Regions from separate parts of the Streptococcus oralis genome, predicted to be linked through region 2. Evidence: predicted binding sites of a transcription regulator. Region 2 holds the regulator's gene; the other holds the start of a gene.

Region 1 (11,461 bases), 450 kb from region 2:
AGAGAACTCATCCAAGCCCATTCCGACAAGGAGTGGAACAGCTTGTTGGTCACCAGCCATCTCACCACACATACCAGCCCATTTACCTTCAGCGTGAGCTGCTTTGATAACATTGTTGATCAAGCGTAGGATTGATGGGTTATATGGTTGGTAAAGGTATGAAACTTGCTCGTTCATACGGTCTGCTGCCATTGTGTATTGGATCAAGTCGTTTGTACCAATTGAGAAGAAGTCAACTTCTTTAGCAAATTGGTCTGCAAGCATAGCCGCTGCAGGAATCTCGATCATGATACCAACTTGGATATTATCCGCAACTGCAACACCTTCAGCAAGAAGGTTTGCTTTTTCTTCGTCAAAGACTGCTTTCGCTGCACGGAATTCTTTCAAGAGCGCAACCATTGGGAACATGATACGCAATTGACCGTGAACAGACGCACGAAGAAGGGCGCGGATTTGTGTACGGAACATAGCATCTCCAGTTTCAGAAATAGAGATACGAAGGGCACGGAATCCAAGGAATGGGTTCATTTCGTGAGGCATATCAAAGTAAGGAAGTTCCTTATCTCCACCGATATCCATTGTACGAACGACAACAGGTTTACCGTTCATTCCTTCAAGTACAGCCTTGTAAGCTTCGTACTGCTCGTCTTCTGTTGGGAAGTCTTGAGAATCCATGTACAAGAACTCTGTACGGTAAAGACCTACAGCTTCGGCACCGTTGGCATTGACACCTTCAACGTCTTTTGGAGTACCAATATTGGCAGCCAATTCAAAGTGTTTGCCATCAGCAGTTACTGTTTTAGCATCTTTCAAAAGTGCCCATTCAGCTTTTTGCTTCGCATAAGCTTCACCAGCAGCCTTGAATTCTGCCGCTTGCTCATCAGTTGGGTTGATAATCACTTCACCAGTGATACCGTTAACGGCAAGAATGTCACCATCTTTAACGATTTCAGTGATGTTGTTTGTCCCCAATACTGCTGCAATTTCAAGTGTACGTGCCATGATAGCTGAGTGGCTTGTACGTCCACCGATGTTGGTTACAAAAGCTTTAACAAAGTTTTTGTCCAATTGAGCTGTATCAGAAGGAGTCAAGTCATGTGCAATGACGATCACTTCTTCATTGATAGAAGCTGGGTTTGGCAATTTTTTACCAAGGAGGTTTGCCAATACACGTTTTGTCACGTCGCGGATATCCGCTGCACGTTCTTGCATGTATGGGTTGTCTTCCATGCCCTCAAAGATAGTGATAAACATGTCTGTCACTTCTTTCAGACCTGCTTCTGCATTCACTTTCTTCGCACGGATTGTTTCCTTGATTTGGCTAATCATTTCTGGGTCAGCAAGAACCATTAAGTGAGCGTCAAAAACTTGAGCTGCTTCTTCCCCTAGCGTACCTACTGCTTTCTCACGAATAACAGAAAGCTCGTCTTGTGATGCTTGTAGAGCGACATCAAGGCGAGCTTCTTCTGCGTTTGTATCTTCGACTGTAACAGTCTCAAATGACAAATCCGGTTGAACGAGTAGATATGCTTTTGCAACTGCAACACCGTCAGATGCTGCGATTCCTTTAAGCATTTCTGTCATTTTCCTTATGCCAATCCTTCTTTTTCCATAGTTTCAGTGATAGCAGCGATTGCGTCGTCAGCATCTGCACCTTCAGCTGAAATTGTAACGTCAGCACCTTGGCCAACACCAAGACTCATGACACCCATGATAGATTTAAGGTTTACTGATTTACCTTTGTACTCAAGAGTGATATCTGAAGCAAATTTGCTAGCTGTTTGAACCAACAATGTTGCTGGACGTGCGTGAATACCTGTTTCTGCCACTACGTGGAAATCTTTAGAAGCCATAGTTTGACTCTCCTTTAAGTGTTTTCTTTTTGAGTTATATGTGATAACCCTTACAAGACTGTATTATATCATCTTCAAGATAATTTTTCAAGTATTTTATGGACTTTTACTGAAAATGAAATTACTTCTTTTTCTATTATAATGAGCACTCTAGCAATTAAATAGCATATCTAAACACTAATTGTTCAAAAATGTTATCATCAAAATTCAATTTTCAAAGCTATTTTCTCTTAATATCAATCAGAAGACAATCCTAGTAAATAATGAAAAAAATAATACTATTTAGTTATAATTAATATAACTCAGCCAACCTATTATTTGAAAAGACTTCATCAAATACTGAAATTCTAAAACCTACTCTTACCATCAACAGTAGAGAATTTATTCAATTTGCTACTTAAAGTAAAATAGGCTTGTAGCACCTAACAGTAAAAATGTAGATATATCTAAATAGTATAAGTAGAACTAAAACTTTGATTGATTCCATTCAAATAAAGTATCCAACCAATCAAAAACGACATTATGGGCGAGTCTTAAATTATTGACTTGGCAATGAGCGTCCGCACCACTTTCCGCCTCAAATACTTGAAGTTTAGTTTGTTGATTTTTAGATTTAAGTGATTCATAAATTACCTTAGTTTGATGCTGCAGTTCAGCACCCTCACCCTTTCCCATGATAAACAGGCATGGGCATTGAATTTTTTGATAATCTACAATCTTTGCATAGTTAAATACATCATCAATAGCACTCTTAAAATCAGAAGTACCAAACTGCCATGCATACTTTTTAAGATTCAAATTTGCTGATTCATTCAAATTTCCAGCTAATTTTAAAATGGCATTTATTAACCAACTAGGTGCTTTCAAACTTGATCCGAATTCTTTTCTGAAGAGCTCTGCAACGTCGTAAATAGGGGTACTAGCAATCCAAGCATGAATTCTTGGATCCTTTTCGACAGCTTGTGCGGTAAAATATCCCCCTCCGCTGACACCATAAATGGCTAAATAATTTAGTTTAGGATTTCTATTTTCCAACCAGTCTATGCATAATGAAATTGGAATAGAGGCATCCACACCAAAGATTAGCCCTCTACTAGGATTGCTCCCTTGACCAGGAAGATCAACCATTAAAACATTATAATTTCGTATCCATCCAGGATATCCTGCAAAATAAAATAAATCTTCGCGATAAGTATCACCTCCACCGATCATAATCAGCGTTGGGCAATTATCACCGCTATGAAGATAATAACCAGGCAAGTAGGAATCCTGATAAGCAATAGTTAGTTTTTCAATCGGTGTACCTAGTGAATGAATTGCACTAGAGAACGCCTTCTCCATTTGACAAACGATAGGTAAGTATTCGGCAGAAAATGGATCAGTAAACTGGATTGCCGATCGAAGTGAGTAGGTCTGTGCGAGATAATACTGCGCCTTTGTTTGTTCACTCAAACCTAAATTACTAACCTTTTGTTCAAGATAGTTCACATGTGATAAAAACTCATTTTTCCAGTCATCAGGTTTTGGTGAATTACCTAACTTTTGAGCAAGATAATACAGCTCTCCATGAGAGAAGCCAAAAACTTCACCGATTCCTAGCAACCAATTAAAGAAAAAATCCGTATCCCCATTCTTAAAAAATACGCGAGTAGATTGCCGTTTTAAAATAACCTCGTTTTCTTTCACTACGCACCTCCTGATTTGCATTCTTTCATTTATTAATCTATTAATCCTATTTCCCTAACAACATTATACTATATATTTCCACAGTAAGTATAAGTTTCTAAAGTGAATAACTCTATTCTAATAGTTTTTGCATATTCAACATTTATCTAACTCATCTACTGTCTTTTATATTTTTTAAATAGTCTATATACCTAAATATCGTAATCGCTATAAACTCTTTTCATAGCTTCATTTTTAAATTTATTCCTATCTATAAGTTCTATGGTCACTACTAGTATACCACATAAAGCGAATACTTCCCAAAAATTACAGTTATATACTCTCTATCAAGAATACGAAATTCATAATCTATTTGGATGAATGCAGTATAATCTAACATCTTCATTTTAGTTATCTTTTAAATATTTTAATACAAAATATAGGGACATCTTGTGCAGAGACTTTCTTTTTTTCATTAATATTACAGTTTCAGTTTTGTTAAAGCATTGTCTCCGCTAAACTTATTCATGCTCTTACGATTTTTGCTATTTTCAACTTCTTTCAAAAACCACTATATCTTGTATTTTAATTTTAAAACTGTAACTTTTAGGCACAAGATTTAGTTTAAAAAGTTTGACAAAGTTTTTTTTTCTGATATACTAAGAAAGTAATCAAATTTTATGAGGAGTTACGAAATGGTAACGGTTTATTCTAAAAATAATTGTGTACAATGTAAAATGACCAAACGTTTCTTGGATAGCAACAATGTCGCTTATCGTGAGATCAATCTCGACGAGCAACCTGAGTATATCGATCAAGTTAAAGAGCTCGGTTTCAGTGCTGCTCCTGTTATCCAAACACCAACTGAAGTCTTTTCAGGCTTCCAACCAGGAAAACTGAAACAATTAGCATAATCTTAGTACATCATCCAGAAGAAACTCGCTTCTAGGGCTAACTTAGAAGCCTTTCTTTTGTAATTAGATAAGGGAAATTTTATGGGATTAAAACATCTTGAGGACGTAACTTACTTCCGTCTCAATAACGAAATCAACCGTCCTGTTAATGGACAAATCATGCTTCATAAAGATAAGGATGCCTTGGATGCCTTCTTTAAAGAAAATGTGGTTCCAAATACCATGGTTTTTGATTCAATCACTGATAAAATCAACTACCTCATTGAACATAACTATATCGAAACTGCATTTCTCAAGAAGTACCGTCCAGAGTTTTTGGAAGAATTGCATCAATTTATCAAGGATCAAAACTTCCAATTCAAATCATTCATGGCTGCCTACAAGTTTTACAATCAGTACGCCTTGAAAACTAATGACGGTGAATATTACCTTGAAAGCATGGAAGACCGCGTCTTCTTTAATGCGCTTTATTTCGCTGACGGTGATGAGGCGATTGCGACTGATATTGCCAATGAAATCATCCACCAACGCTACCAACCTGCTACTCCTTCCTTCTTGAATGCTGGACGTGCTCGTCGTGGGGAGTTGGTATCCTGTTTCTTGATTCAGGTGACTGATGATATGAACTCTATCGGACGTTCCATCAACTCAGCTCTTCAACTTTCACGTATCGGTGGTGGTGTGGGAATTTCCCTCAGCAACCTTCGTGAAGCCGGAGCTCCTATCAAAGGTTATGAAGGTGCTGCTTCTGGTGTCGTACCAGTTATGAAGCTTTTTGAAGACAGCTTCTCTTACTCAAACCAACTCGGGCAACGTCAAGGTGCTGGGGTTGTCTACCTCAACGTCTTTCACCCTGACATCATCGCTTTCCTTTCAACCAAGAAAGAAAATGCTGATGAAAAAGTTCGGGTTAAGACCCTTTCACTCGGTGTTGTAGTACCCGATAAATTCTACGAATTGGCTCGAAAAAATGAAGAAATGTATCTCTTTAGCCCATACTCTGTAGAGCTTGAATATGGTGTGCCGTTCAACTACATCGACATCACTGAGAAATACGATGAATTGGTTGCAAATCCAAATATCCGCAAGACAAAAATCAAAGCGCGTGATTTGGAAACTGAAATCTCTAAATTGCAACAAGAGTCTGGTTACCCTTATGTAGTCAACATTGATACGGCTAACCGTGCAAATCCAGTTGATGGTAAGATTATCATGAGTAACTTGTGTTCTGAGATTCTTCAAGTTCAAGAACCAAGCTTGATCAACGATGCTCAGGAATTCCTTCAAATGGGAACGGACGTTTCATGTAACCTTGGATCAACAAACGTGGTCAACATGATGACCTCACCAGACTTTGGTCGTTCTATCCGTGCTATGGTTCGTGCTTTGACTTTCGTTACAGATAGTTCACACATAGTAGCTGTTCCTACTATCGACCACGGAAACAGTTTGGCTCACACCTTTGGCCTTGGTGCCATGGGACTTCATAGTTACCTTGCCCAACAACTCATCGAATACGGATCTCCTGAGTCAATTGAATTTACAAGCATCTACTTTATGCTTATGAACTACTGGACCTTGGTGGAGTCAAACAATATTGCGCGCGAACGTGGTATCACCTTCCACAACTTTGAAAAATCAGACTATGCTAACGGAAGCTACTTCGATAAGTATGTAACTGGCGAATTTGTTCCAAAATCAGACCGTGTTAAAGAACTCTTTAAAGATGTCTTTATTCCAAGCGCTGCTGACTGGGCTGAACTTCGCGAAAAGGTTCAAGCAGATGGTCTTTACCACCAAAACCGTCTTGCTGTAGCGCCAAATGGTTCTATCAGCTACATTAATGATGTTTCGGCTTCTATCCACCCGATTACGCAACGTATCGAAGAACGCCAAGAGAAGAAAATCGGTAAGATCTACTATCCTGCTGCAGGTTTGTCAACAGAAACGATTCCTTACTACACTTCTGCCTACGACATGGATATGCGTAAGGTGATTGATGTTTACGCGGCTGCAACTGAACACGTGGACCAAGGACTTTCACTCACTCTCTTCATGCGTAGCGACATTCCAAAAGGTCTTTACGAATGGAAGAAAGAAAACAAACAAACAACACGTGACTTGTCTATCCTTCGTAACTATGCCTTTAACAAGGGGATCAAGTCTATCTACTACGTCCGTACCTTTACAGACGACGGTGGAGAAGTCGGTGCTAACCAATGTGAAAGCTGTGTGATTTAATTTTTTATTCTAAATTGTTCAAATTTACAGCTTAACTTTTCAAATTAGGAGAGAAGTATATGTTTGGATTCAGTAAAAAGAAAAGAGAATATGATAGATTGAGATTTGAAAACTCTGTTTTAAATGAGTTACACTCACAAGATAAAAAGAGAATATCCTATCTTAAAAAAGAAAAAGAAACTTTAGAAAACGAAACTAATACAATAGCTTCTGATGCACTACGAAAAGGTAGTTCAGTAGCAGGAAAGTATTTGTCTCAAAAAAGAATTCAAAAAAACGAGAGATTATAAACATGGAAACTTACTACAAAGCCATTAACTGGAATGCCATCGAAGATGTCATCGACAAATCAACTTGGGAAAAGCTGACGGAGCAATTCTGGCTCGATACGCGTATCCCCTTGTCAAATGACCTAGACGACTGGAGAAAATTATCAAACAAAGAAAAAGACTTGGTTGGAAAAGTCTTTGGTGGTTTGACCCTTTTGGATACCATGCAATCTGAAACAGGGGTTCAAGCACTTCGCGCAGACATCCGTACACCACATGAGGAAGCTGTTTTCAATAACATCCAATTTATGGAATCTGTCCACGCAAAATCCTATTCTTCTATCTTTTCAACCTTGAATACCAAGGCTGAAATCGAAGAAATCTTTGAATGGACCAACACTAACCCCTACCTACAAAGAAAAGCGGAAATTATCAATGAAATCTATCTCAATGGTAGCCCACTTGAAAAGAAAGTTGCCAGTGTTTTCCTTGAAACCTTCCTCTTCTACTCTGGTTTCTTTACCCCCCTCTACTATCTCGGTAACAACAAACTGGCCAACGTTGCGGAAATCATCAAACTGATCATCCGTGATGAGTCTGTTCATGGAACTTATATTGGTTACAAATTCCAACTTGGTTTCAACGAATTACCTGAAGAAGAGCAAGAAAAGCTCAAAGAATGGATGTACGACCTGCTCTATACCCTCTACGAGAACGAAGAGGGCTATACAGAAAGCCTCTATGACGGTGTTGGCTGGACTGAGGAAGTTAAAACTTTCCTTCGTTACAATGCCAATAAGGCCCTTATGAACCTAGGACAAGACCCGCTCTTCCCAGATTCAGCTGATGATGTCAATCCAATCGTTATGAACGGAATTTCAACAGGAACTTCTAACCACGACTTCTTCTCTCAAGTCGGAAATGGTTACCTCCTTGGTGAAGTTGAAGCCATGCAAGACGAGGATTACAACTACGGTTTAGACTAATTTGGCCAATCATTCAAAATATCATGGTTTGTTTAAAACAACCATGATATTTTTGTTTTTGTTTTATTTTGTTTTTTTCTATTTGAATGATTGAGAATTTTATGGTAAGATAATAATAGTAGAAATCGAGGTGATAAGGATGCTAAAGCAAGAAAAACTAGATAGTATTCTAGAAGCAGTAAACACAAAAGGCACTATTACTGTAAAAGAGATTATGGATAGTCTTGATGTGTCAGATATGACAGCCCGTCGATACTTACAAGAATTGGCAGATAAGGATTTGCTGGTTCGTGTGCACGGTGGCGCTGAAAAACTTCGTACAGGTTCTCTCTTAAGCAACGAACGCTCAAATGTCGAAAAACAAGGCTTGCAGATTGCTGAAAAACAAGAAATTAGCCGTTTTGCGGGTCATTTGATTGACGAAGGTGAGACTATTTTTATTGGACCAGGTACGACCTTAGAATGCTTTGCTCGTGAACTCCCAATTGATAATATTCGTGTTGTAACAAACAGTCTTCCTGTTTTTCTCATCCTAAACGAACGAAAACTAACAGATCTGATTTTGATTGGTGGAAATTATCGCTCCATCACTGGTGCTTTTGTGGGGACACTTACCTTGCAGGATTTGACCAACCTTCAGTTTTCTAAGGCGTTTGTAAGTTGTAATGGTATTAAGGATAAGGCAATTGCTACTTTCAGTGAAGAAGAGGGCGAGGTACAGCGAATCGCCTTGAACAATGCCAATAAAAAATACTTACTGGCAGACCACAGTAAGTTTAATAAGTTTGATTTTTACACTTTTTACAATATCTCAGAGATTGATACCATCGTTTCAGATTCCAAACTGAGTCAGGAGACATTTGAAGAACTGTCGAAACAAACAACCATTCTTTTATCAAAACCATAAAAATTCCCCTACCTTTTGGTGGGGAATTTTTGTTGAATTTTAATCAATAAATTGTGTCTCAGCTAGTTTCTTGTACCAGTGAGCCGATTTCTTTGGATAGCGCTCCTGAGTTTCAAAATCAACATAGAAGAGTCCATAACGCTTTTCGTAACCATTTGACCAAGAAAAGACATCCATCAGCGACCAGATAAAGTAGCCTTTGACATTGGCTCCATCAGAGATGGCATCTGCAATCACTTCCATATGTTTCTTAACATAATCAATCCGTCCATCATCGTAGACTGTCCCATCCACAAACTCATCTTTATAACCAAGTCCATTTTCAGTGATGTAAATCTTCTTGTAGTTAGGATAATCTTTCTTCACTCGCATAATTTGGTCATACAAACCTTGAGGATAGATAATCCAATCCCAATCGGTACGTGGGACATAATCAGGAGCTACACGACGACCAACGCCTTTGATTTGGTATTTAGAGCTTCCTTTCTCACCCTTACCATTATGGATAATTTCAGTTTCTCCATCAAAGACTTGCATCCAATCACTCATATAGTAATTGATTCCAAGAAAGTCGTTCAAGTCTTTTGCAGATTCTAGGACTACGAAGTCTTCTTCACGCAGATCTAAGCTTCCACCATTGACTGCTAAGATATGGTTGACACCTTCCATGGTTTCTTCGGAATATCGTCCTAGATAAGTCGCGTCTAGGATAAACTTGTTATGGATAATATCTTCCAACTCGGCTGCACGGACATCTGCAGGATTTTCAGGATTCAGAGGATACTTGGTAGGCAGGGCGTGAACCACACCAATTTCACCTTTATAGCCTTTATCTTTATATAGCTTGACTGCACGCGCATGCGACACCATCATATTGTGATGAGATTGGAAGACTTTGGCAAGGTCGTACTGAATACCTGGAGGGAATTTCCCAACCAAGTATTGACCATCACCAATTGGCCCAATTTCATTAAAGGTTGTCCAAAAGTTAACTTCAGGAAATTCTTCAAAACAGAAGGCTGCATAATCCACAAAGTGATCAATGTTTTCTCTATTCAGGAAATCTCCATTTGAATGTAGAGCTTCTGGCGTATCAAAGTGATGAAGAGTTACAAAGGGCTCAACATGACGTTTGTGGCACTCTGCAAACAACTTGTGATAGAACTCAACTCCCTTGGCATTGACTTTCCCGTAACCAGTTGGAAAGATACGTGACCAAGCGATTGAAATACGGATACCATTGACACCATACTCTTCTGCTAGTTTGAGGTCAACTGGGTATTTGTGGTAGAAATCACTGGCTGGTTCAGCAGTGTACCAGTAGTTATCTTTGAGGTATTTGTCCCAGGCAACCGGTCCTTTACCATCGGTATTGGTCGCACCTTCTGCTTGATAGGCTGCTGTTGCTCCGCCAAAGATAAAGTCTTTTGGAAGTGTTTTTGTCATTTGATTCACCTTTCAAGAAATAGAAATGAGATGGAGATATAGTTGGGAGGAGTTCCTCCATCTCACTTCTTCGCTATTTACCTTTTATTCTTCAAACTGCGCTTGAACAAAGGCAAGAGCGCCTTTTCCATCGCGAGTCAATTTAATGTATTGCCCACCTTCTGTCTTGGCAAGTTTGATACCAAGTTTGTCGGTTTCGGCCTTCATGTCTTCAAAGTTTGAAGCAACTTGAGGAGCAAGGATAACCAGATCAAACTCAGGCAACATTTCACGGTGAGCACCATAGCCACCAGCTGCTGCTTTAACAGGAACCTTGTACTCTGCAGCTGCTTTGTTTAGAGCATTTGCAAGGAGACCACTTGTACCTCCGCCTGCACAGAGAACGAGAACATTTGTTTCTTCTGTGATTGTGTTTTGCGCTGTTTCTACACCTGCTTTTTCAAGAATAGCATCTGCTTTGGCAGTATTGAAGTTTGCTGCTACTTTTTCTTTCAATTCATCATTAGCTTTACCAGAACGTTCTTCTTCAAGGATTTGTTCATCATAAACCTTGAGGAATGGATAGTAAATGGCTACGTCAACAAGAATTAACAAAGCAGCAAGTACAAATGACAAGAATTGGAAGTTTGTACCGAGAACAATACCGAGCGGACCTGGTGTTGTCCAAGGAAGGTTGGCTGTAAATGAGTTCATACCAAGCGTTTCAATAAAGAATTTAAAGATCCATACGTTGGCAATTGGCGCAAAGATAAAGGGAATAAAGAAGATTGGGTTCAAGACAAGTGGTGCACCAAACAGGATTGGTTCGTTCACACCGAAGAAGGTTGGCACTACTGATGCACGTCCGATCGCACGGTTACGTTTCGATTTGGTCAACCACATGAACATGAATGGAACAACCAGTGTCGCACCTGTACCACCCATGGTAACAATAAACATTTGTGTACCTGAAGTAAGGATCTTGTCTGCATGCATCCCTTGTTGGAGAAGGTTCAAGTTGACTTCGGCATTTGCATAGGTAATAGCTGCGATTGCTGGTTCAACGATAGATGGGCCATGGATACCAACAAACCAGAAGAAGGCAAAGGCACCAAAGATAATCGTAATACCTAGATAACCATCAGCAGCAGAGAATAATGGTGCAAAGAATTTACCGATTGATTCAGCTACGCTTGCACCA
Region 2 (11,461 bases):
TAGAGCAGGTAAAACTCTTTTAAGGTCAGCCTTTGTTCACTCTGCTGGGCAATAGTTTCTTCCAACAAGGCTTCCATTTCTTTTTGACGGCGATTGTAGTCAAACCACTTTTCCAAATAGGTCATTGCTTTCTCCTTTCTTTTCAAAGTAAAAATAGCAGAGTCATTACTGACTGTCTTTGCAACATAAGATGATTGCGCATGCAATGATTATACTACTTTTAGCTAATCCTTGCAAGAAAGAAAAATTTTGATATTTCCTTGAAATTTTCTGAAAAAAGAGTAAACTGGTATGCAAGAATTCTATTTCAAGGAGTTTGAGATGAAGTTATATGTTCAATTAATGATTCTCTTTGTGATTTCTCTTATCGGAGAGGGAATCTCCAGTTTCTTTCATCTGCCTATCCCAGGCAGTATTATCGGTTTGATTATTCTTTTTCTAGCCCTGCAATTCAAGTGGCTAAGGACCAGGCATGTCAATATGGTGGGGAATTTTCTGCTGGCTAATATGACCATTCTCTTTTTGCCACCAGCAGTGGGAATCATGGAAAAGTTTGATGTGATTGCCCCCTATCTCTTGCCTATCGTCTTGATTGTCTTTTTTGCGGCTGTTATCAACATTGTCCTCATCGCCCTAGTGGTTCAGTTCATCAAGAGACGGTTTGAGGGAGATTATGAGAAAGGAGATGCCAAATGAGCGAATTTGTATCCAATCCTCTGTTTGGGATTGCATTGTCTATACTAGCTTATCTAGTGGGGATGTTGATTTACAGACGTTTTCCCCATCCATTGACGACGCCTTTGCTTTTGTCAGCTATTTTCATTATCATCTTTCTAAAGGTGACGGGTATTTCTTACCAAGATTACTACCAAGGTGGGGTTTATCTGAATAATTTGATTGTCCCATCGACAGTGGCTCTAGGGATTCCGCTTTATAAGAGCTTTCACTTGATGAAGCACCATGCTCGGAGTATTCTCTTTGGTAGTCTGCTAGCAGTAGTTGTCAATACTAGCTTCACTGCCATAGTGGCGAAAATCTTTGGCATGGACTTTTTCCTAGCCATTTCTCTCTTTCCCAAGTCAGTGACAACCGCCATGGCAGTGGGAATCACAGAAAAATTGCAAGGTTTAACGACTGTGACCTTGGTCGTCGTAGTGGCAACTGGGATTTTAACCAGTGTTATCGGACCAACACTTTTAAAGTGGTTGAAAATTGATGATCCGGTAGCAGTCGGGCTTTCCCTTGGAGGAACAGGCCACGCAGTCGGAACGGGAACCGCCTTTCGATACGGCTCTGTAGCAGGCGCCATGGGTGGCTTGGCTATCGGTGTCACCGGTATTCTCTACGTCTTTGTCAGTCCCATTGTAGCCAGTTTGATATTGAGTTAAAGAAAAACCCAGCTTTCTAGCTGGGCATTTTTTATTGCAAGTTAACCTTGTTTTTCAAGATGTAGTAGGTTCCGAGGTAGTAGATAATTGCTAGAATGAAATCTTTGAGGATATCAACGCTAATTAGGAGGTTAAAATCATAATCCATTCGGAAGAAGATAGAAATATAGCCAATCACGATGTTAATCACGATATAGGCTAAAATTCCCATAGCGGTACGATACTCGTTAAATAGTTGACCAATTGAGATACAAAGGTAAATAGATAAAATCCAAGTAATTGAACCGACCAGAAGAGAGAGGGCGTAGAGCCAACCGTAACCGAGATAAGGAGAGATAAATCGATAGAGGAGTGGCAAATCTTTCACTACAGGGGTGAGTGAGAAGATAATAATGATACTCAAGATAAATACAATATAGCTTATGATTGACCAAATGAGAGCACCCAGTAATTTGGCGTTGATGATTTGGTGTTCAGAGACGGGCAGAGTCAATGTCAGATAGCCCTGACGATCGTAGACACTTCCCTTGAAGCGTCGAACGATTAGAAAGATCGTCGCGATCCAGAGAGTAACGCTGAGCCCACCAAAAACTAAGATCAGAAAGCCTAACAGATAGTAGGGATCATTACCATAGCTAGTGTAGGTCTGACTAATACCAGAAATGGATGCACCAATCAAAACCGAAATTGCAAGCACAGCACCGTAGAGAGCTAGATACCATTTGTTAACATTTTTAAATTCATAACGAACTAAATTCCAAAACATAATAATCTCCTTTAACTAAGCTTTGAACTCCTGGCGGAAGAGCTGGTCAATCGACTCACCTGACTCATAACGAATATCATCAACATTTCCTTGACGGACAACTTTTCCATTATTTAGGAAGATGATTTCATCCAAGATCGGCTCAATATCTGAAATCAAGTGGGTAGAAATCAAAACAGTTGAAGTTGGTGAGTAGTTGTTGATGATGGTGTTCAAGATATAGTCACGGGCAGCTGGATCCACACCACCAATCGGTTCGTCGAGCACGTAGAGACGAGCTTCACGGCTCATAACCAGGATGAGCTGAACCTTTTCCTTGTTTCCTTTTGACAATTTCTTGAGACGACTGTTTTCATCAATGCCAAGATCTGCTAAAAGATGCTGAGCCCGCTCAAGATTGAAATCTTGGTAGAAAGTTTTAAAGTAGGTCAGTGCTTCTTTGATTTTCATCTGTTCATTCAGATAAGTCGTGTCTGGTAGATAAGAGACAATGGCCTTGGTAGCAGGACTTGGATCCATGTTGTTAATAAGGACACGTCCTTGATCTGGTTGAAGGAGGCCATTGATTAGTTTGATTAGGGTTGTTTTCCCAGATCCGTTCGGACCGAGAAGCCCGACGATTTTTCCAGCGGGAATCTCAAGGGAAATATTGTTAAGGGCTGCTGTAGCCCCATAGGATTTGGATACATTTTCAAATGCTAGTAATGTCATAATTTTACACTCCTTTAATGTATTCGCTGAGCACACTTGGCAGTTCTTCTTTTTGATAGCCGAATTGAAGCATACCCGTTACAAAGTTTTTCAGTTGCTCCTCAGAAAGCTGTTTGCGGGACTGAACGATGAGATCTAAGTCCTCGGTGACAAAACGACCAGTAGTCCTCTTGCTATAAACGAAGCCCTCGCGCTCAAGATCAGACAAGGCACGCTGAATTGTGTTGGGATTGACCCCAGCCTCGCTCGCTAGTTCCCTTACGGTTGGGAGCTGTTGGTTGGGTTCCAGTTCATGGGAAACAATCTGTAATTTGATTTTTTCCATAATCTGCAAATAAATGGGTTTTGTATTATCAAATGACCAGGACATCATAGTCTCCTTTCTTTTTCTTTATTGTTCTAATTAAATAATACAATAAAACAAAAAACTTGTCAAGTAAAAATAAGAATTGTTTTGGGAATTGCTCAAAAAATGGTATAATGAAAAGGAAACGACAAGGAGGGAAATGCATGCGTTGTCCAAAATGTGGGGCTACCAAGTCTAGTGTTGTTGATAGTCGACAAGCCGAAGAAGGAAATACCATCCGCCGAAGACGTGAGTGCGACGAGTGTCAGCATCGTTTTACAACCTATGAACGAGTAGAAGAAAGAACGCTGGTTGTCGTCAAAAAAGACGGTACGCGAGAACAATTTTCGAGAGATAAAATCTTTAATGGGATTATCCGCTCAGCCCAGAAGCGCCCTGTGTCAAGTGATGAAATCAACATGGTGGTCAATCGTATCGAGCAAAAACTCCGCAGTCGCAGTGAGAATGAGATCCAAAGTGAATATATTGGTTCTTTAGTCATGGAAGAATTGGCGGAGCTGGATGAGATTACCTATGTTCGTTTTGCCAGTGTTTACCGTAGCTTTAAGGATGTGAGTGAGTTGGAGAGTCTGCTCCAGCAGATCACCCAGTCCTCTAAGAAGAAAAAGGAAAAGTAAATGAAGCCAAATGACCGTTTTTCTTTTCTAAAGAATAATCGGGTGTCGCAAGATACCTCTTCTCTGGTGCAGTGCTACCTCCCGATTATCGGTCAGGAGGCACTGAGCCTCTATCTATACGCCATTACCTTTTGGGATGGTGGGCAAAAGGAACACCTCTTTTCCCACATCCTCAACCACTTAAACTTTGGCATGCCGACCTTGCTCCAATCCCTCAAAGTCTTATCTGCTTTGGATTTGTTGACCCTTTATCAGAAGGAGGATGTCTATGAATTGCAGCTTCATTCTCCCCTTTCCAGTCAGGAATTCCTAAATCATTCTGTCTATAGTAGACTTTTGGAGAAAAAGATAGGTGATACAGCTGTTTCTGCCATGAGGCAGGCTCCAAGTGAGGGAGAAGTACTCTCGGTTTCTTTGAGTCAAGTCTTTCCAACCCTGACTGAAGAAGTGACACCAATCGAGTCAAAAATCAAGATGAAAAATGATTTTGATTTAGAGCATTTTCAGCGGCTGATGGCTCGGGATGGTTTGCGTTTTGAAAACGAGCAGGCAGATGTTTTGGAATTGTTTGCCATTGCGGATGAAAAAAAATGGACCTGGTTTGAAACCTATCAACTAGCCCAGGCGACAGCGGTGGCTCAGGTTATTTCAGTCAAACGCATGCGTGAAAAGATAGCACAAAAGCAGGTATCTTCGGACTTTAGCCCCAAAGAAATGACCATTATCAGGGAAGCCAAAAACAAAACTCCCCTACAATTTTTAGCGGAAATCAAACAAACGCGTAAGGGGAACATCACCCAGAGCGAACGGGAACTTCTTCACCAGATGGCGTCTTTAGGCTTGTTGGACGAAGTCATCAATATCGTCTTACTTCTAACTTTTAACAAGGTTGATTCGGCAAATGTCAATGAAAAATATGCCATGAAGGTCGCAAATGACTATGCTTATCAAAAAATTCGGACAGCAGAAGAAGCTGTGCTTCGGATTCGAGAGCGTCAGCAAAAAGGGCAAGAAGACCAAAAATCGAAAACTAGCTCGACTAAGACCAATGTTCCCAAGTGGAGTAATCCAGAATATAAAAATCAAACCAGCGAGGAAACTCGTCTGGAACTAGAACGCAAAAAACAAGAAATGTTAGCCCGATTAGAAGAAGGAGGAGACTAGATGGAAAGTGTGGGTGACGTTATCAAACGTCAGACAAGTCGTTTTCAGTATCAGGACCTAGTCCAGCAGATTATGAAAGACCCAGATGTAGCGGCTTTTATCCAGAAAGAATCCCTCAGTCCAGAGGAGTTAAATCGTAGCATCTCCAAGTTCAATCAATACATCACAGAACGGGATAAGTTTCTTCGTGGGGATGCCGACTATATAGCGCGTGGCTATAAGCCTATCTTGGTCATGAATCACGGTTATGCGGATGTGTCTTATGAAGAAACACCAGAACTAATCGCGGCTGAAAAAGAGGCAGCTATCAAGAATCGTCTCAAGTTGATCAATCTACCAGCAAGTCTAAAGAAAGCGAAATTGGCTCAGATTGACCTAGATGACTTAGGACGTTTGCCGATTTTTGAGAGACTCTATTCTTTTGTTGACCTTTACCCAAGTATCCGAAAAGGTCTCTATCTTTATGGAGATTTTGGTGTCGGTAAGAGTTTCATGATGGCGGCCTTAGCTCACGACCTATCTGAAAAACGTGGTGCTTCAACAACCATTCTCCACTATCCAAGTTTTGTCATTGATGTAAAAAATGCTATCGGTGAAGGATCTGTGAAGACTTTGGTGGATGAGATCAAGTTAGCAGAAGTCTTGGTCTTGGATGATATTGGTGCAGAACAGTCTACCCCTTGGGTGCGTGATGAGATTCTCCAAGTCATTCTTCAGTACCGCATGCAGGAAGATTTGCCGACCTTCTTTACTTCCAACTTTAATTTCCAAGATTTGGAAAAACATTTTGCCAAAGGAAAGAATGGGAATGATGAGACTTGGGAAGCTAGACGGGTTATGGAACGAATCCGTTATTTGGCTGAGGAGACAAGACTAGAAGGAGAAAATCGCCGATGACAGAAACCATTAAACTGATGAAAGCTCATACTTCAGTTCGTCGTTTTAAGGAGCAAGATATTCCTCAAACAGACTTGGACGAGATTCTGACTGCTGGGCAAATGGCATCATCTTGGAAAAATTTTCAATCTTATTCTGTGATTCTTGTACGTAGTCAAGAGAAGAAAGATGCCTTATATGAATTGGTTCCTCAGGAAGCCATTCGCCAGTCAGCAGCCTTTTTGCTCTTTGTTGGTGACTTAAACCGAGCTGAAAAGGGAGCAAACCTTCATACGGACACTTTCCAACCCCAAGGAGTAGAAGCTCTCCTTATCACGTCTGTGGATGCTGCGCTTGCGGGGCAAAATACCTTGCTTGCTGCTGAGAGTCTGGGATATGGTGGTGTTATTATCGGCTTGGTCCGCTACAAGTCAGAAGAAGTGGCAGAGCTTTTTAACCTGCCTGACTATACCTACCCTGTTTTTGGGATTGCCCTTGGCGTGCCAGATCAACAACACGATGTCAAACCAAGACTGCCTTTGAACCAAGTGGTATTTGAAGAGGAATACCAAGAACAGCCAGTAGCGGCGATTTTGGACTATGACAAAGTACAGGCAGACTATGCTGGTGCGCGTGCGAAGACCTCTTGGAGTCAACGTTTGGCAGAGCAGTTTGGTCAAGCCGAACCTAGTTCAACTCGGAAGAATCTAGAACAGAAAAAGTTATTGTAGAAAGTGAGAAAACATGGCCTTACCAACTATTGCCATTGTGGGACGTCCCAATGTTGGGAAATCAACCCTATTTAATCGGATCGCTGGTGAGCGAATTTCAATCGTAGAAGATGTCGAGGGTGTGACACGTGACCGTATCTATGCAACGGGTGAGTGGCTCAATCGTTCCTTTAGTATGATTGATACTGGAGGGATTGACGATGTCGATGCTCCCTTCATGGAGCAAATCAAGCACCAAGCAGAAATTGCCATGGAAGAAGCCGATGTCATCGTCTTTGTGGTGTCTGGAAAAGAAGGAATCACAGATGCAGATGAGTATGTAGCTCGCAAACTCTATAAAACCCATAAACCTGTTATCCTTGCCGTTAACAAGGTTGACAATCCTGAGATGCGAAATGACATCTATGATTTCTATGCACTAGGCTTGGGTGAACCGCTGCCAATTTCGTCTGTCCACGGTATCGGAACAGGGGATGTGCTTGATGCCATCGTGGAAAATCTACCACACGAAGTCGAAGAAGAAAATCCAGACGTGATTAAATTTAGCTTGATTGGTCGTCCTAACGTTGGAAAATCAAGTTTGATCAACGCCATTTTGGGAGAAGACCGCGTGATTGCTAGTCCCGTTGCTGGTACAACTCGTGATGCCGTTGATACCCATTTTACAGATGCGGATGGTCAAGAGTTTACCATGATTGATACAGCTGGTATGCGTAAATCTGGTAAAGTCTATGAAAATACTGAGAAATACTCTGTCATGCGTGCCATGCGTGCCATTGACCGTTCTGACGTGGTCTTGATGGTCCTCAATGCCGAAGAAGGTATTCGTGAGTACGACAAGCGTATCGCAGGTTTTGCCCACGAAGCCGGTAAAGGGATGATTATCGTGGTCAACAAGTGGGATACTCTTGAAAAAGACAACCACACCATGAAGAAATGGGAAGAGGATATCCGTGAGCAGTTCCAATATCTGCCTTACGCACCGATTGTCTTTGTATCCGCTCTTACCAAGCAACGACTCCACAAACTGCCTGAGATGATCAAGCAAATCAGTGAAAGTCAAAATACACGTATTCCGTCTGCGGTGCTCAACGATGTCATCATGGATGCCATTGCTATCAATCCAACACCGACAGACAAAGGGAAACGACTCAAAATCTTCTACGCAACCCAAGTGGCAACCAAACCACCAACCTTTGTCATCTTTGTCAACGAAGAAGAACTCATGCACTTCTCTTACCTGCGTTTCTTGGAAAATCAAATCCGCAAGGCCTTTGTCTTTGAGGGAACACCGATTCACTTGATTGCGAGAAAACGGAAATAAACGGCTCTTTGTCAACTGTAGTGGGTTGAAGTCAGCTAAGATCGAGAAAGGACGAATTTCGTCCTTTCTTTTTTGATGTTGAGAGCGATGAAAATTCTTTTATTGAAGTTTTCAAAATTCCGAAAACCAAAGGCATTTCGTTTGATAAGTTTAATGAGATTATTAGTCGCTTCCAATTTTGCGTTGGAATAAGGTAACTGAAGGACGTTGACGATTTTCTCTTTGTCCTTGAGAGAGGTTTTAAAGACAGTCTGAAAAAGAGGATGAACCAGCTTTAGATTGTTCTCAATAAGTCCGAAGAATTTGTCAGGTTCCTTATTCTGAAAGTGAAAAAGCAAGAGCTGATAGAGCTTATAGTGGTGTTTCAAGTCTTCTGAATAGCTCAAAAGCTTGTCTAGAATTTCTTTATTCGTCAAGTGTATACGAAAAGTAGGGCGATAAAATCGCTTATCGCTGAGTTTACGACTATCTTGTTGAATGAGCTTCTAGTAACGTTTGATAGCCTTATATTCATGAGATTTTCGCTCAAACTGATTCATAATTTGGACCCGCAAACGACTCATAGCACGGCTGAGATGTTGTACAATGTGAAAACGATCTAGAACGATTTTAGCACTGGGAAAAAGCTGTTTAGCTAAGCCATAGTAAGGGCTAAACATATCCATCGTAATGATTTTCACCTGACAGCGAACGGTTCTATCGTAGCGAAGAAAGTGATTTCGGATGATAGCTTGTGTTCTACCTTCAAGAACAGTGATGATATTGAGCTTTTCAAAATCTTGCGCAATGAAACTCATCTTCATCTCCCGATTGAAATAGTCACTCCTCTGACTGTTTCAACGTCCCAAGACATAATCTCAGGAAGACGGCTAAAGTCAGGCTTAAAGTGAAAGTCATTAAGCTTGCGAATGACAGTTGAAGTTGAAATGGCCAGCTGATGAGCAATATCAGTCATAGACGTCTTTTCAATCAACTTTTGAGCAATCTTTTGGTTGATAATACGAGGGATTTGGTGATTCTTCTTGACAATAGAAGTCTCAGCGACCATCATTTTCGAGCACTGATAGCACTTGAAACGACGCTTTTTAAGGATAATTCTAGTAGGCATACCAGTCGTTTCAAGGTAAGGAATCTTAGAAGGTTTTTGAAAATCATATTTCTTCATTTGACTTCCGCAATCAGGACAAGATGGGGCGTCGTAGTCCAGTTTAGCGATGATTTCCTTGAAGGTATCTCTATTAACAACATCCATAATTTGGATATTAGGGTCTTTAATATCGAGTAGTTTTATGATAAAATGTAATGGTTCCATATGATTCTTTCTAATGATGGTTTGGTCGCTTTTCATTATAAATCTTATGGGACTTTTTTTCTACAACAAAATAGACTCCATAAGATCTATAGGGGATTTACCCACTACAAATATTATAGAGCTTCTTCTTTTAGCGCTTGTATAAAAATTGAAAGTTCTATAATGAAGTTAGCCAGCCAACTTTCCTAAAAATGAGCTGGTTCAACTAGTCTATGTTGTTAAATGAAATCTAGTTATAGGCATAAGAAAACACCTCTGTGTTAGACTTGTTGTTCACCACAAACACAAGAAAGGCACAGAGATGCAAATCAATTATACTACAAAAGCTAAACACTTGACAATCCATAGTCGTCGCTTAATCGAACGATGGAAAAATGAAGAGAAATCAAATAGAGAAATCGCCTCTCTACTTGGAAAAGCTCCTCAGACCATCCACAATGAAATCAAGCGTGGTACAGTCCTACAATGTATTGGAAAGGGACGTTTCAAAGCGAAAAACTACTGTCTACTGGCCTTGACGGATCAAAGGAGCAGACACCAAATCATTCGATCAATTCCAAATAAAATCGCTGAGTCTGTCAATCAGGCTCTAAAACTTATCTTAAGACAACACAAGATTCTTTCCATCACGGCAGATAATGGAGCCGAATTCAACCGCTTATCTGATGTGTTTTCTAAGGAACATATCTACTATGCACACCCCTATGCCTCTTGGGAAAGGGGAACAAATGAGAATCACAACAGGCTCATTCGTAGATGGTTACCTAAAGGAACCAAGAAAACGACTTCCAAAGAAGTCGCCTCCATCGAAAACTGGATCAATAACTATCCTAAAAAATGCTTGGACTACAAGTCGCCCAGAGAAGACTGCTTGCTGGCTAACTTGAACTTGAAATTTAGCACTTGTATAAAAATTTAAGAAAAACGGAAAATTTTTTTATAAAAGCCTTTACAAAAAAAAATAAAGTGGTATAATTAGAGTATAAACAAGTGCAAACGTTTTCGTAAAACGTTTGCCTAAATAAAATAAAGGAGATTTGAATGATGAAAGCTACATTCAAAAATGTCTTGTCTTTCGAGTTTTGGCAGAAATTCGGTAAGGCTTTGATGGTGGTTATTGCTGTTATGCCAGCCGCTGGATTGATGATTTCAATCGGTAAGTCACTTGCAATGATTGACCCAAACCTTGCTCCCCTAGTTATTACTGGTGGCGTACTAGAGCAAATTGGTTGGGGGGTTATCGGTAACCTTCATATTTTGTTTGCCCTCGCTATTGGAGGAAGCTGGGCTAAAGAGCGCGCTGGTGGTGCTTTCGCCGCTGGTCTTGCCTTCATCTTGATTAACCGTATCACTGGTACTATCTTTGGAGTTACAAGTGATATGCTGAAAAACCCTGAGGCTATGGTCACTACTCTCTTTGGAGGCTCAATCAAAGTTGCTGATTACTTCATCAGTGTTCTTGAAGCACCAGCATTGAACATGGGTGTTTTTGTAGGGATTATCTCTGGTTTTGTAGGGGCAACTGCCTTTAACAAATACTACAACTACCGTAAACTTCCAGACGCACTTTCATTCTTCAACGGGAAACGTTTTGTACCGTTTGTTGTTATTCTTCGTTCAGCAATCGCTGCAATTCTACTTGCTGCTTTCTGGCCAGTAGTTCAAACAGGTATCAATAGCTTTGGTATCTGGATTGCCAACTCACAAGAAACTGCGCCAGTTCTCGCACCATTCTTGTATGGTACCTTGGAACGTTTGCTCTTGCCATTTGGTCTTCACCATATGTTGACTATCCCAATGAACTACACAGCTCTTGGTGGTACTTATGACATTTTAACTGGTGCAGCTAAAGGTACTCAAGTATTTGGTCAAGACCCACTATGGCTTGCATGGGTAACAGACCTTGTTAACCTTAAAGGTTCAAATGCTGACCAATACCAACACCTTCTTACAACTATCACTCCAGCTCGTTTCAAAGTTGGTCAAATGATCGGTTCATTCGGTATCTTGATGGGTGTCATCGTTGCTATCTACCGCAATGTTGATGCTGACAAGAAACACCAATACAAGGGTATGATGATTGCGACAGCCCTTGCAACATTCTTGACAGGGGTTACTGAACCTATCGAGTATATGTTTATGTTTATCGCAACGCCTCTTTACCTAGTGTATGCTCTTGTTCAAGGTGCTGCCTTTGCTATGGCG

What was found. The regulator NrdR, encoded in region 2, represses ribonucleotide reductase genes. The targets are predictions, from matches to a motif close to ACACNATATATNGTGT.
Region 1: nrdH (glutaredoxin-like protein NrdH) is a predicted target of NrdR. The motif match lies at 4,087-4,102, and genes of this name have one in related genera.

What each region holds. Positions count from the first base shown of each region.
Region 1 is NZ_CP065707.1:1,492,993-1,504,453, forward strand. It holds gene ptsP (phosphoenolpyruvate--protein phosphotransferase) at 1-1,584, opposite strand, end outside; gene I6G42_RS07330 (phosphocarrier protein HPr) at 1,590-1,853, opposite strand; gene I6G42_RS07335 (alpha/beta hydrolase family protein) at 2,319-3,539, opposite strand; gene nrdH (glutaredoxin-like protein NrdH) at 4,214-4,432, shown strand; gene nrdE (class 1b ribonucleoside-diphosphate reductase subunit alpha) at 4,514-6,673, shown strand; gene I6G42_RS07350 (hypothetical protein) at 6,733-6,963, shown strand; gene nrdF (class 1b ribonucleoside-diphosphate reductase subunit beta) at 6,966-7,928, shown strand; gene I6G42_RS07360 (DeoR/GlpR family DNA-binding transcription regulator) at 8,068-8,835, shown strand; gene lacG (6-phospho-beta-galactosidase) at 8,875-10,281, opposite strand; gene I6G42_RS07370 (lactose-specific PTS transporter subunit EIIC) at 10,366-11,461, opposite strand, start outside.
Region 2 is NZ_CP065707.1:1,043,337-1,054,797, forward strand. It holds gene I6G42_RS05115 (MarR family winged helix-turn-helix transcriptional regulator) at 1-125, opposite strand, end outside; gene I6G42_RS05120 (CidA/LrgA family protein) at 322-696, shown strand; gene I6G42_RS05125 (LrgB family protein) at 693-1,388, shown strand; gene I6G42_RS05130 (hypothetical protein) at 1,420-2,154, opposite strand; gene I6G42_RS05135 (ABC transporter ATP-binding protein) at 2,170-2,865, opposite strand; gene I6G42_RS05140 (GntR family transcriptional regulator) at 2,870-3,235, opposite strand; gene nrdR (transcriptional regulator NrdR) at 3,376-3,849, shown strand; gene I6G42_RS05150 (DnaD domain protein) at 3,850-5,013, shown strand; gene dnaI (primosomal protein DnaI) at 5,014-5,910, shown strand; gene I6G42_RS05160 (NADPH-dependent oxidoreductase) at 5,907-6,620, shown strand; gene der (ribosome biogenesis GTPase Der) at 6,634-7,944, shown strand; partial or broken gene I6G42_RS05170 (ISL3 family transposase) at 7,980-9,256, opposite strand; gene I6G42_RS05175 (IS30 family transposase) at 9,558-10,175, shown strand; gene I6G42_RS05180 (PTS transporter subunit IIBC) at 10,298-11,461, shown strand, end outside.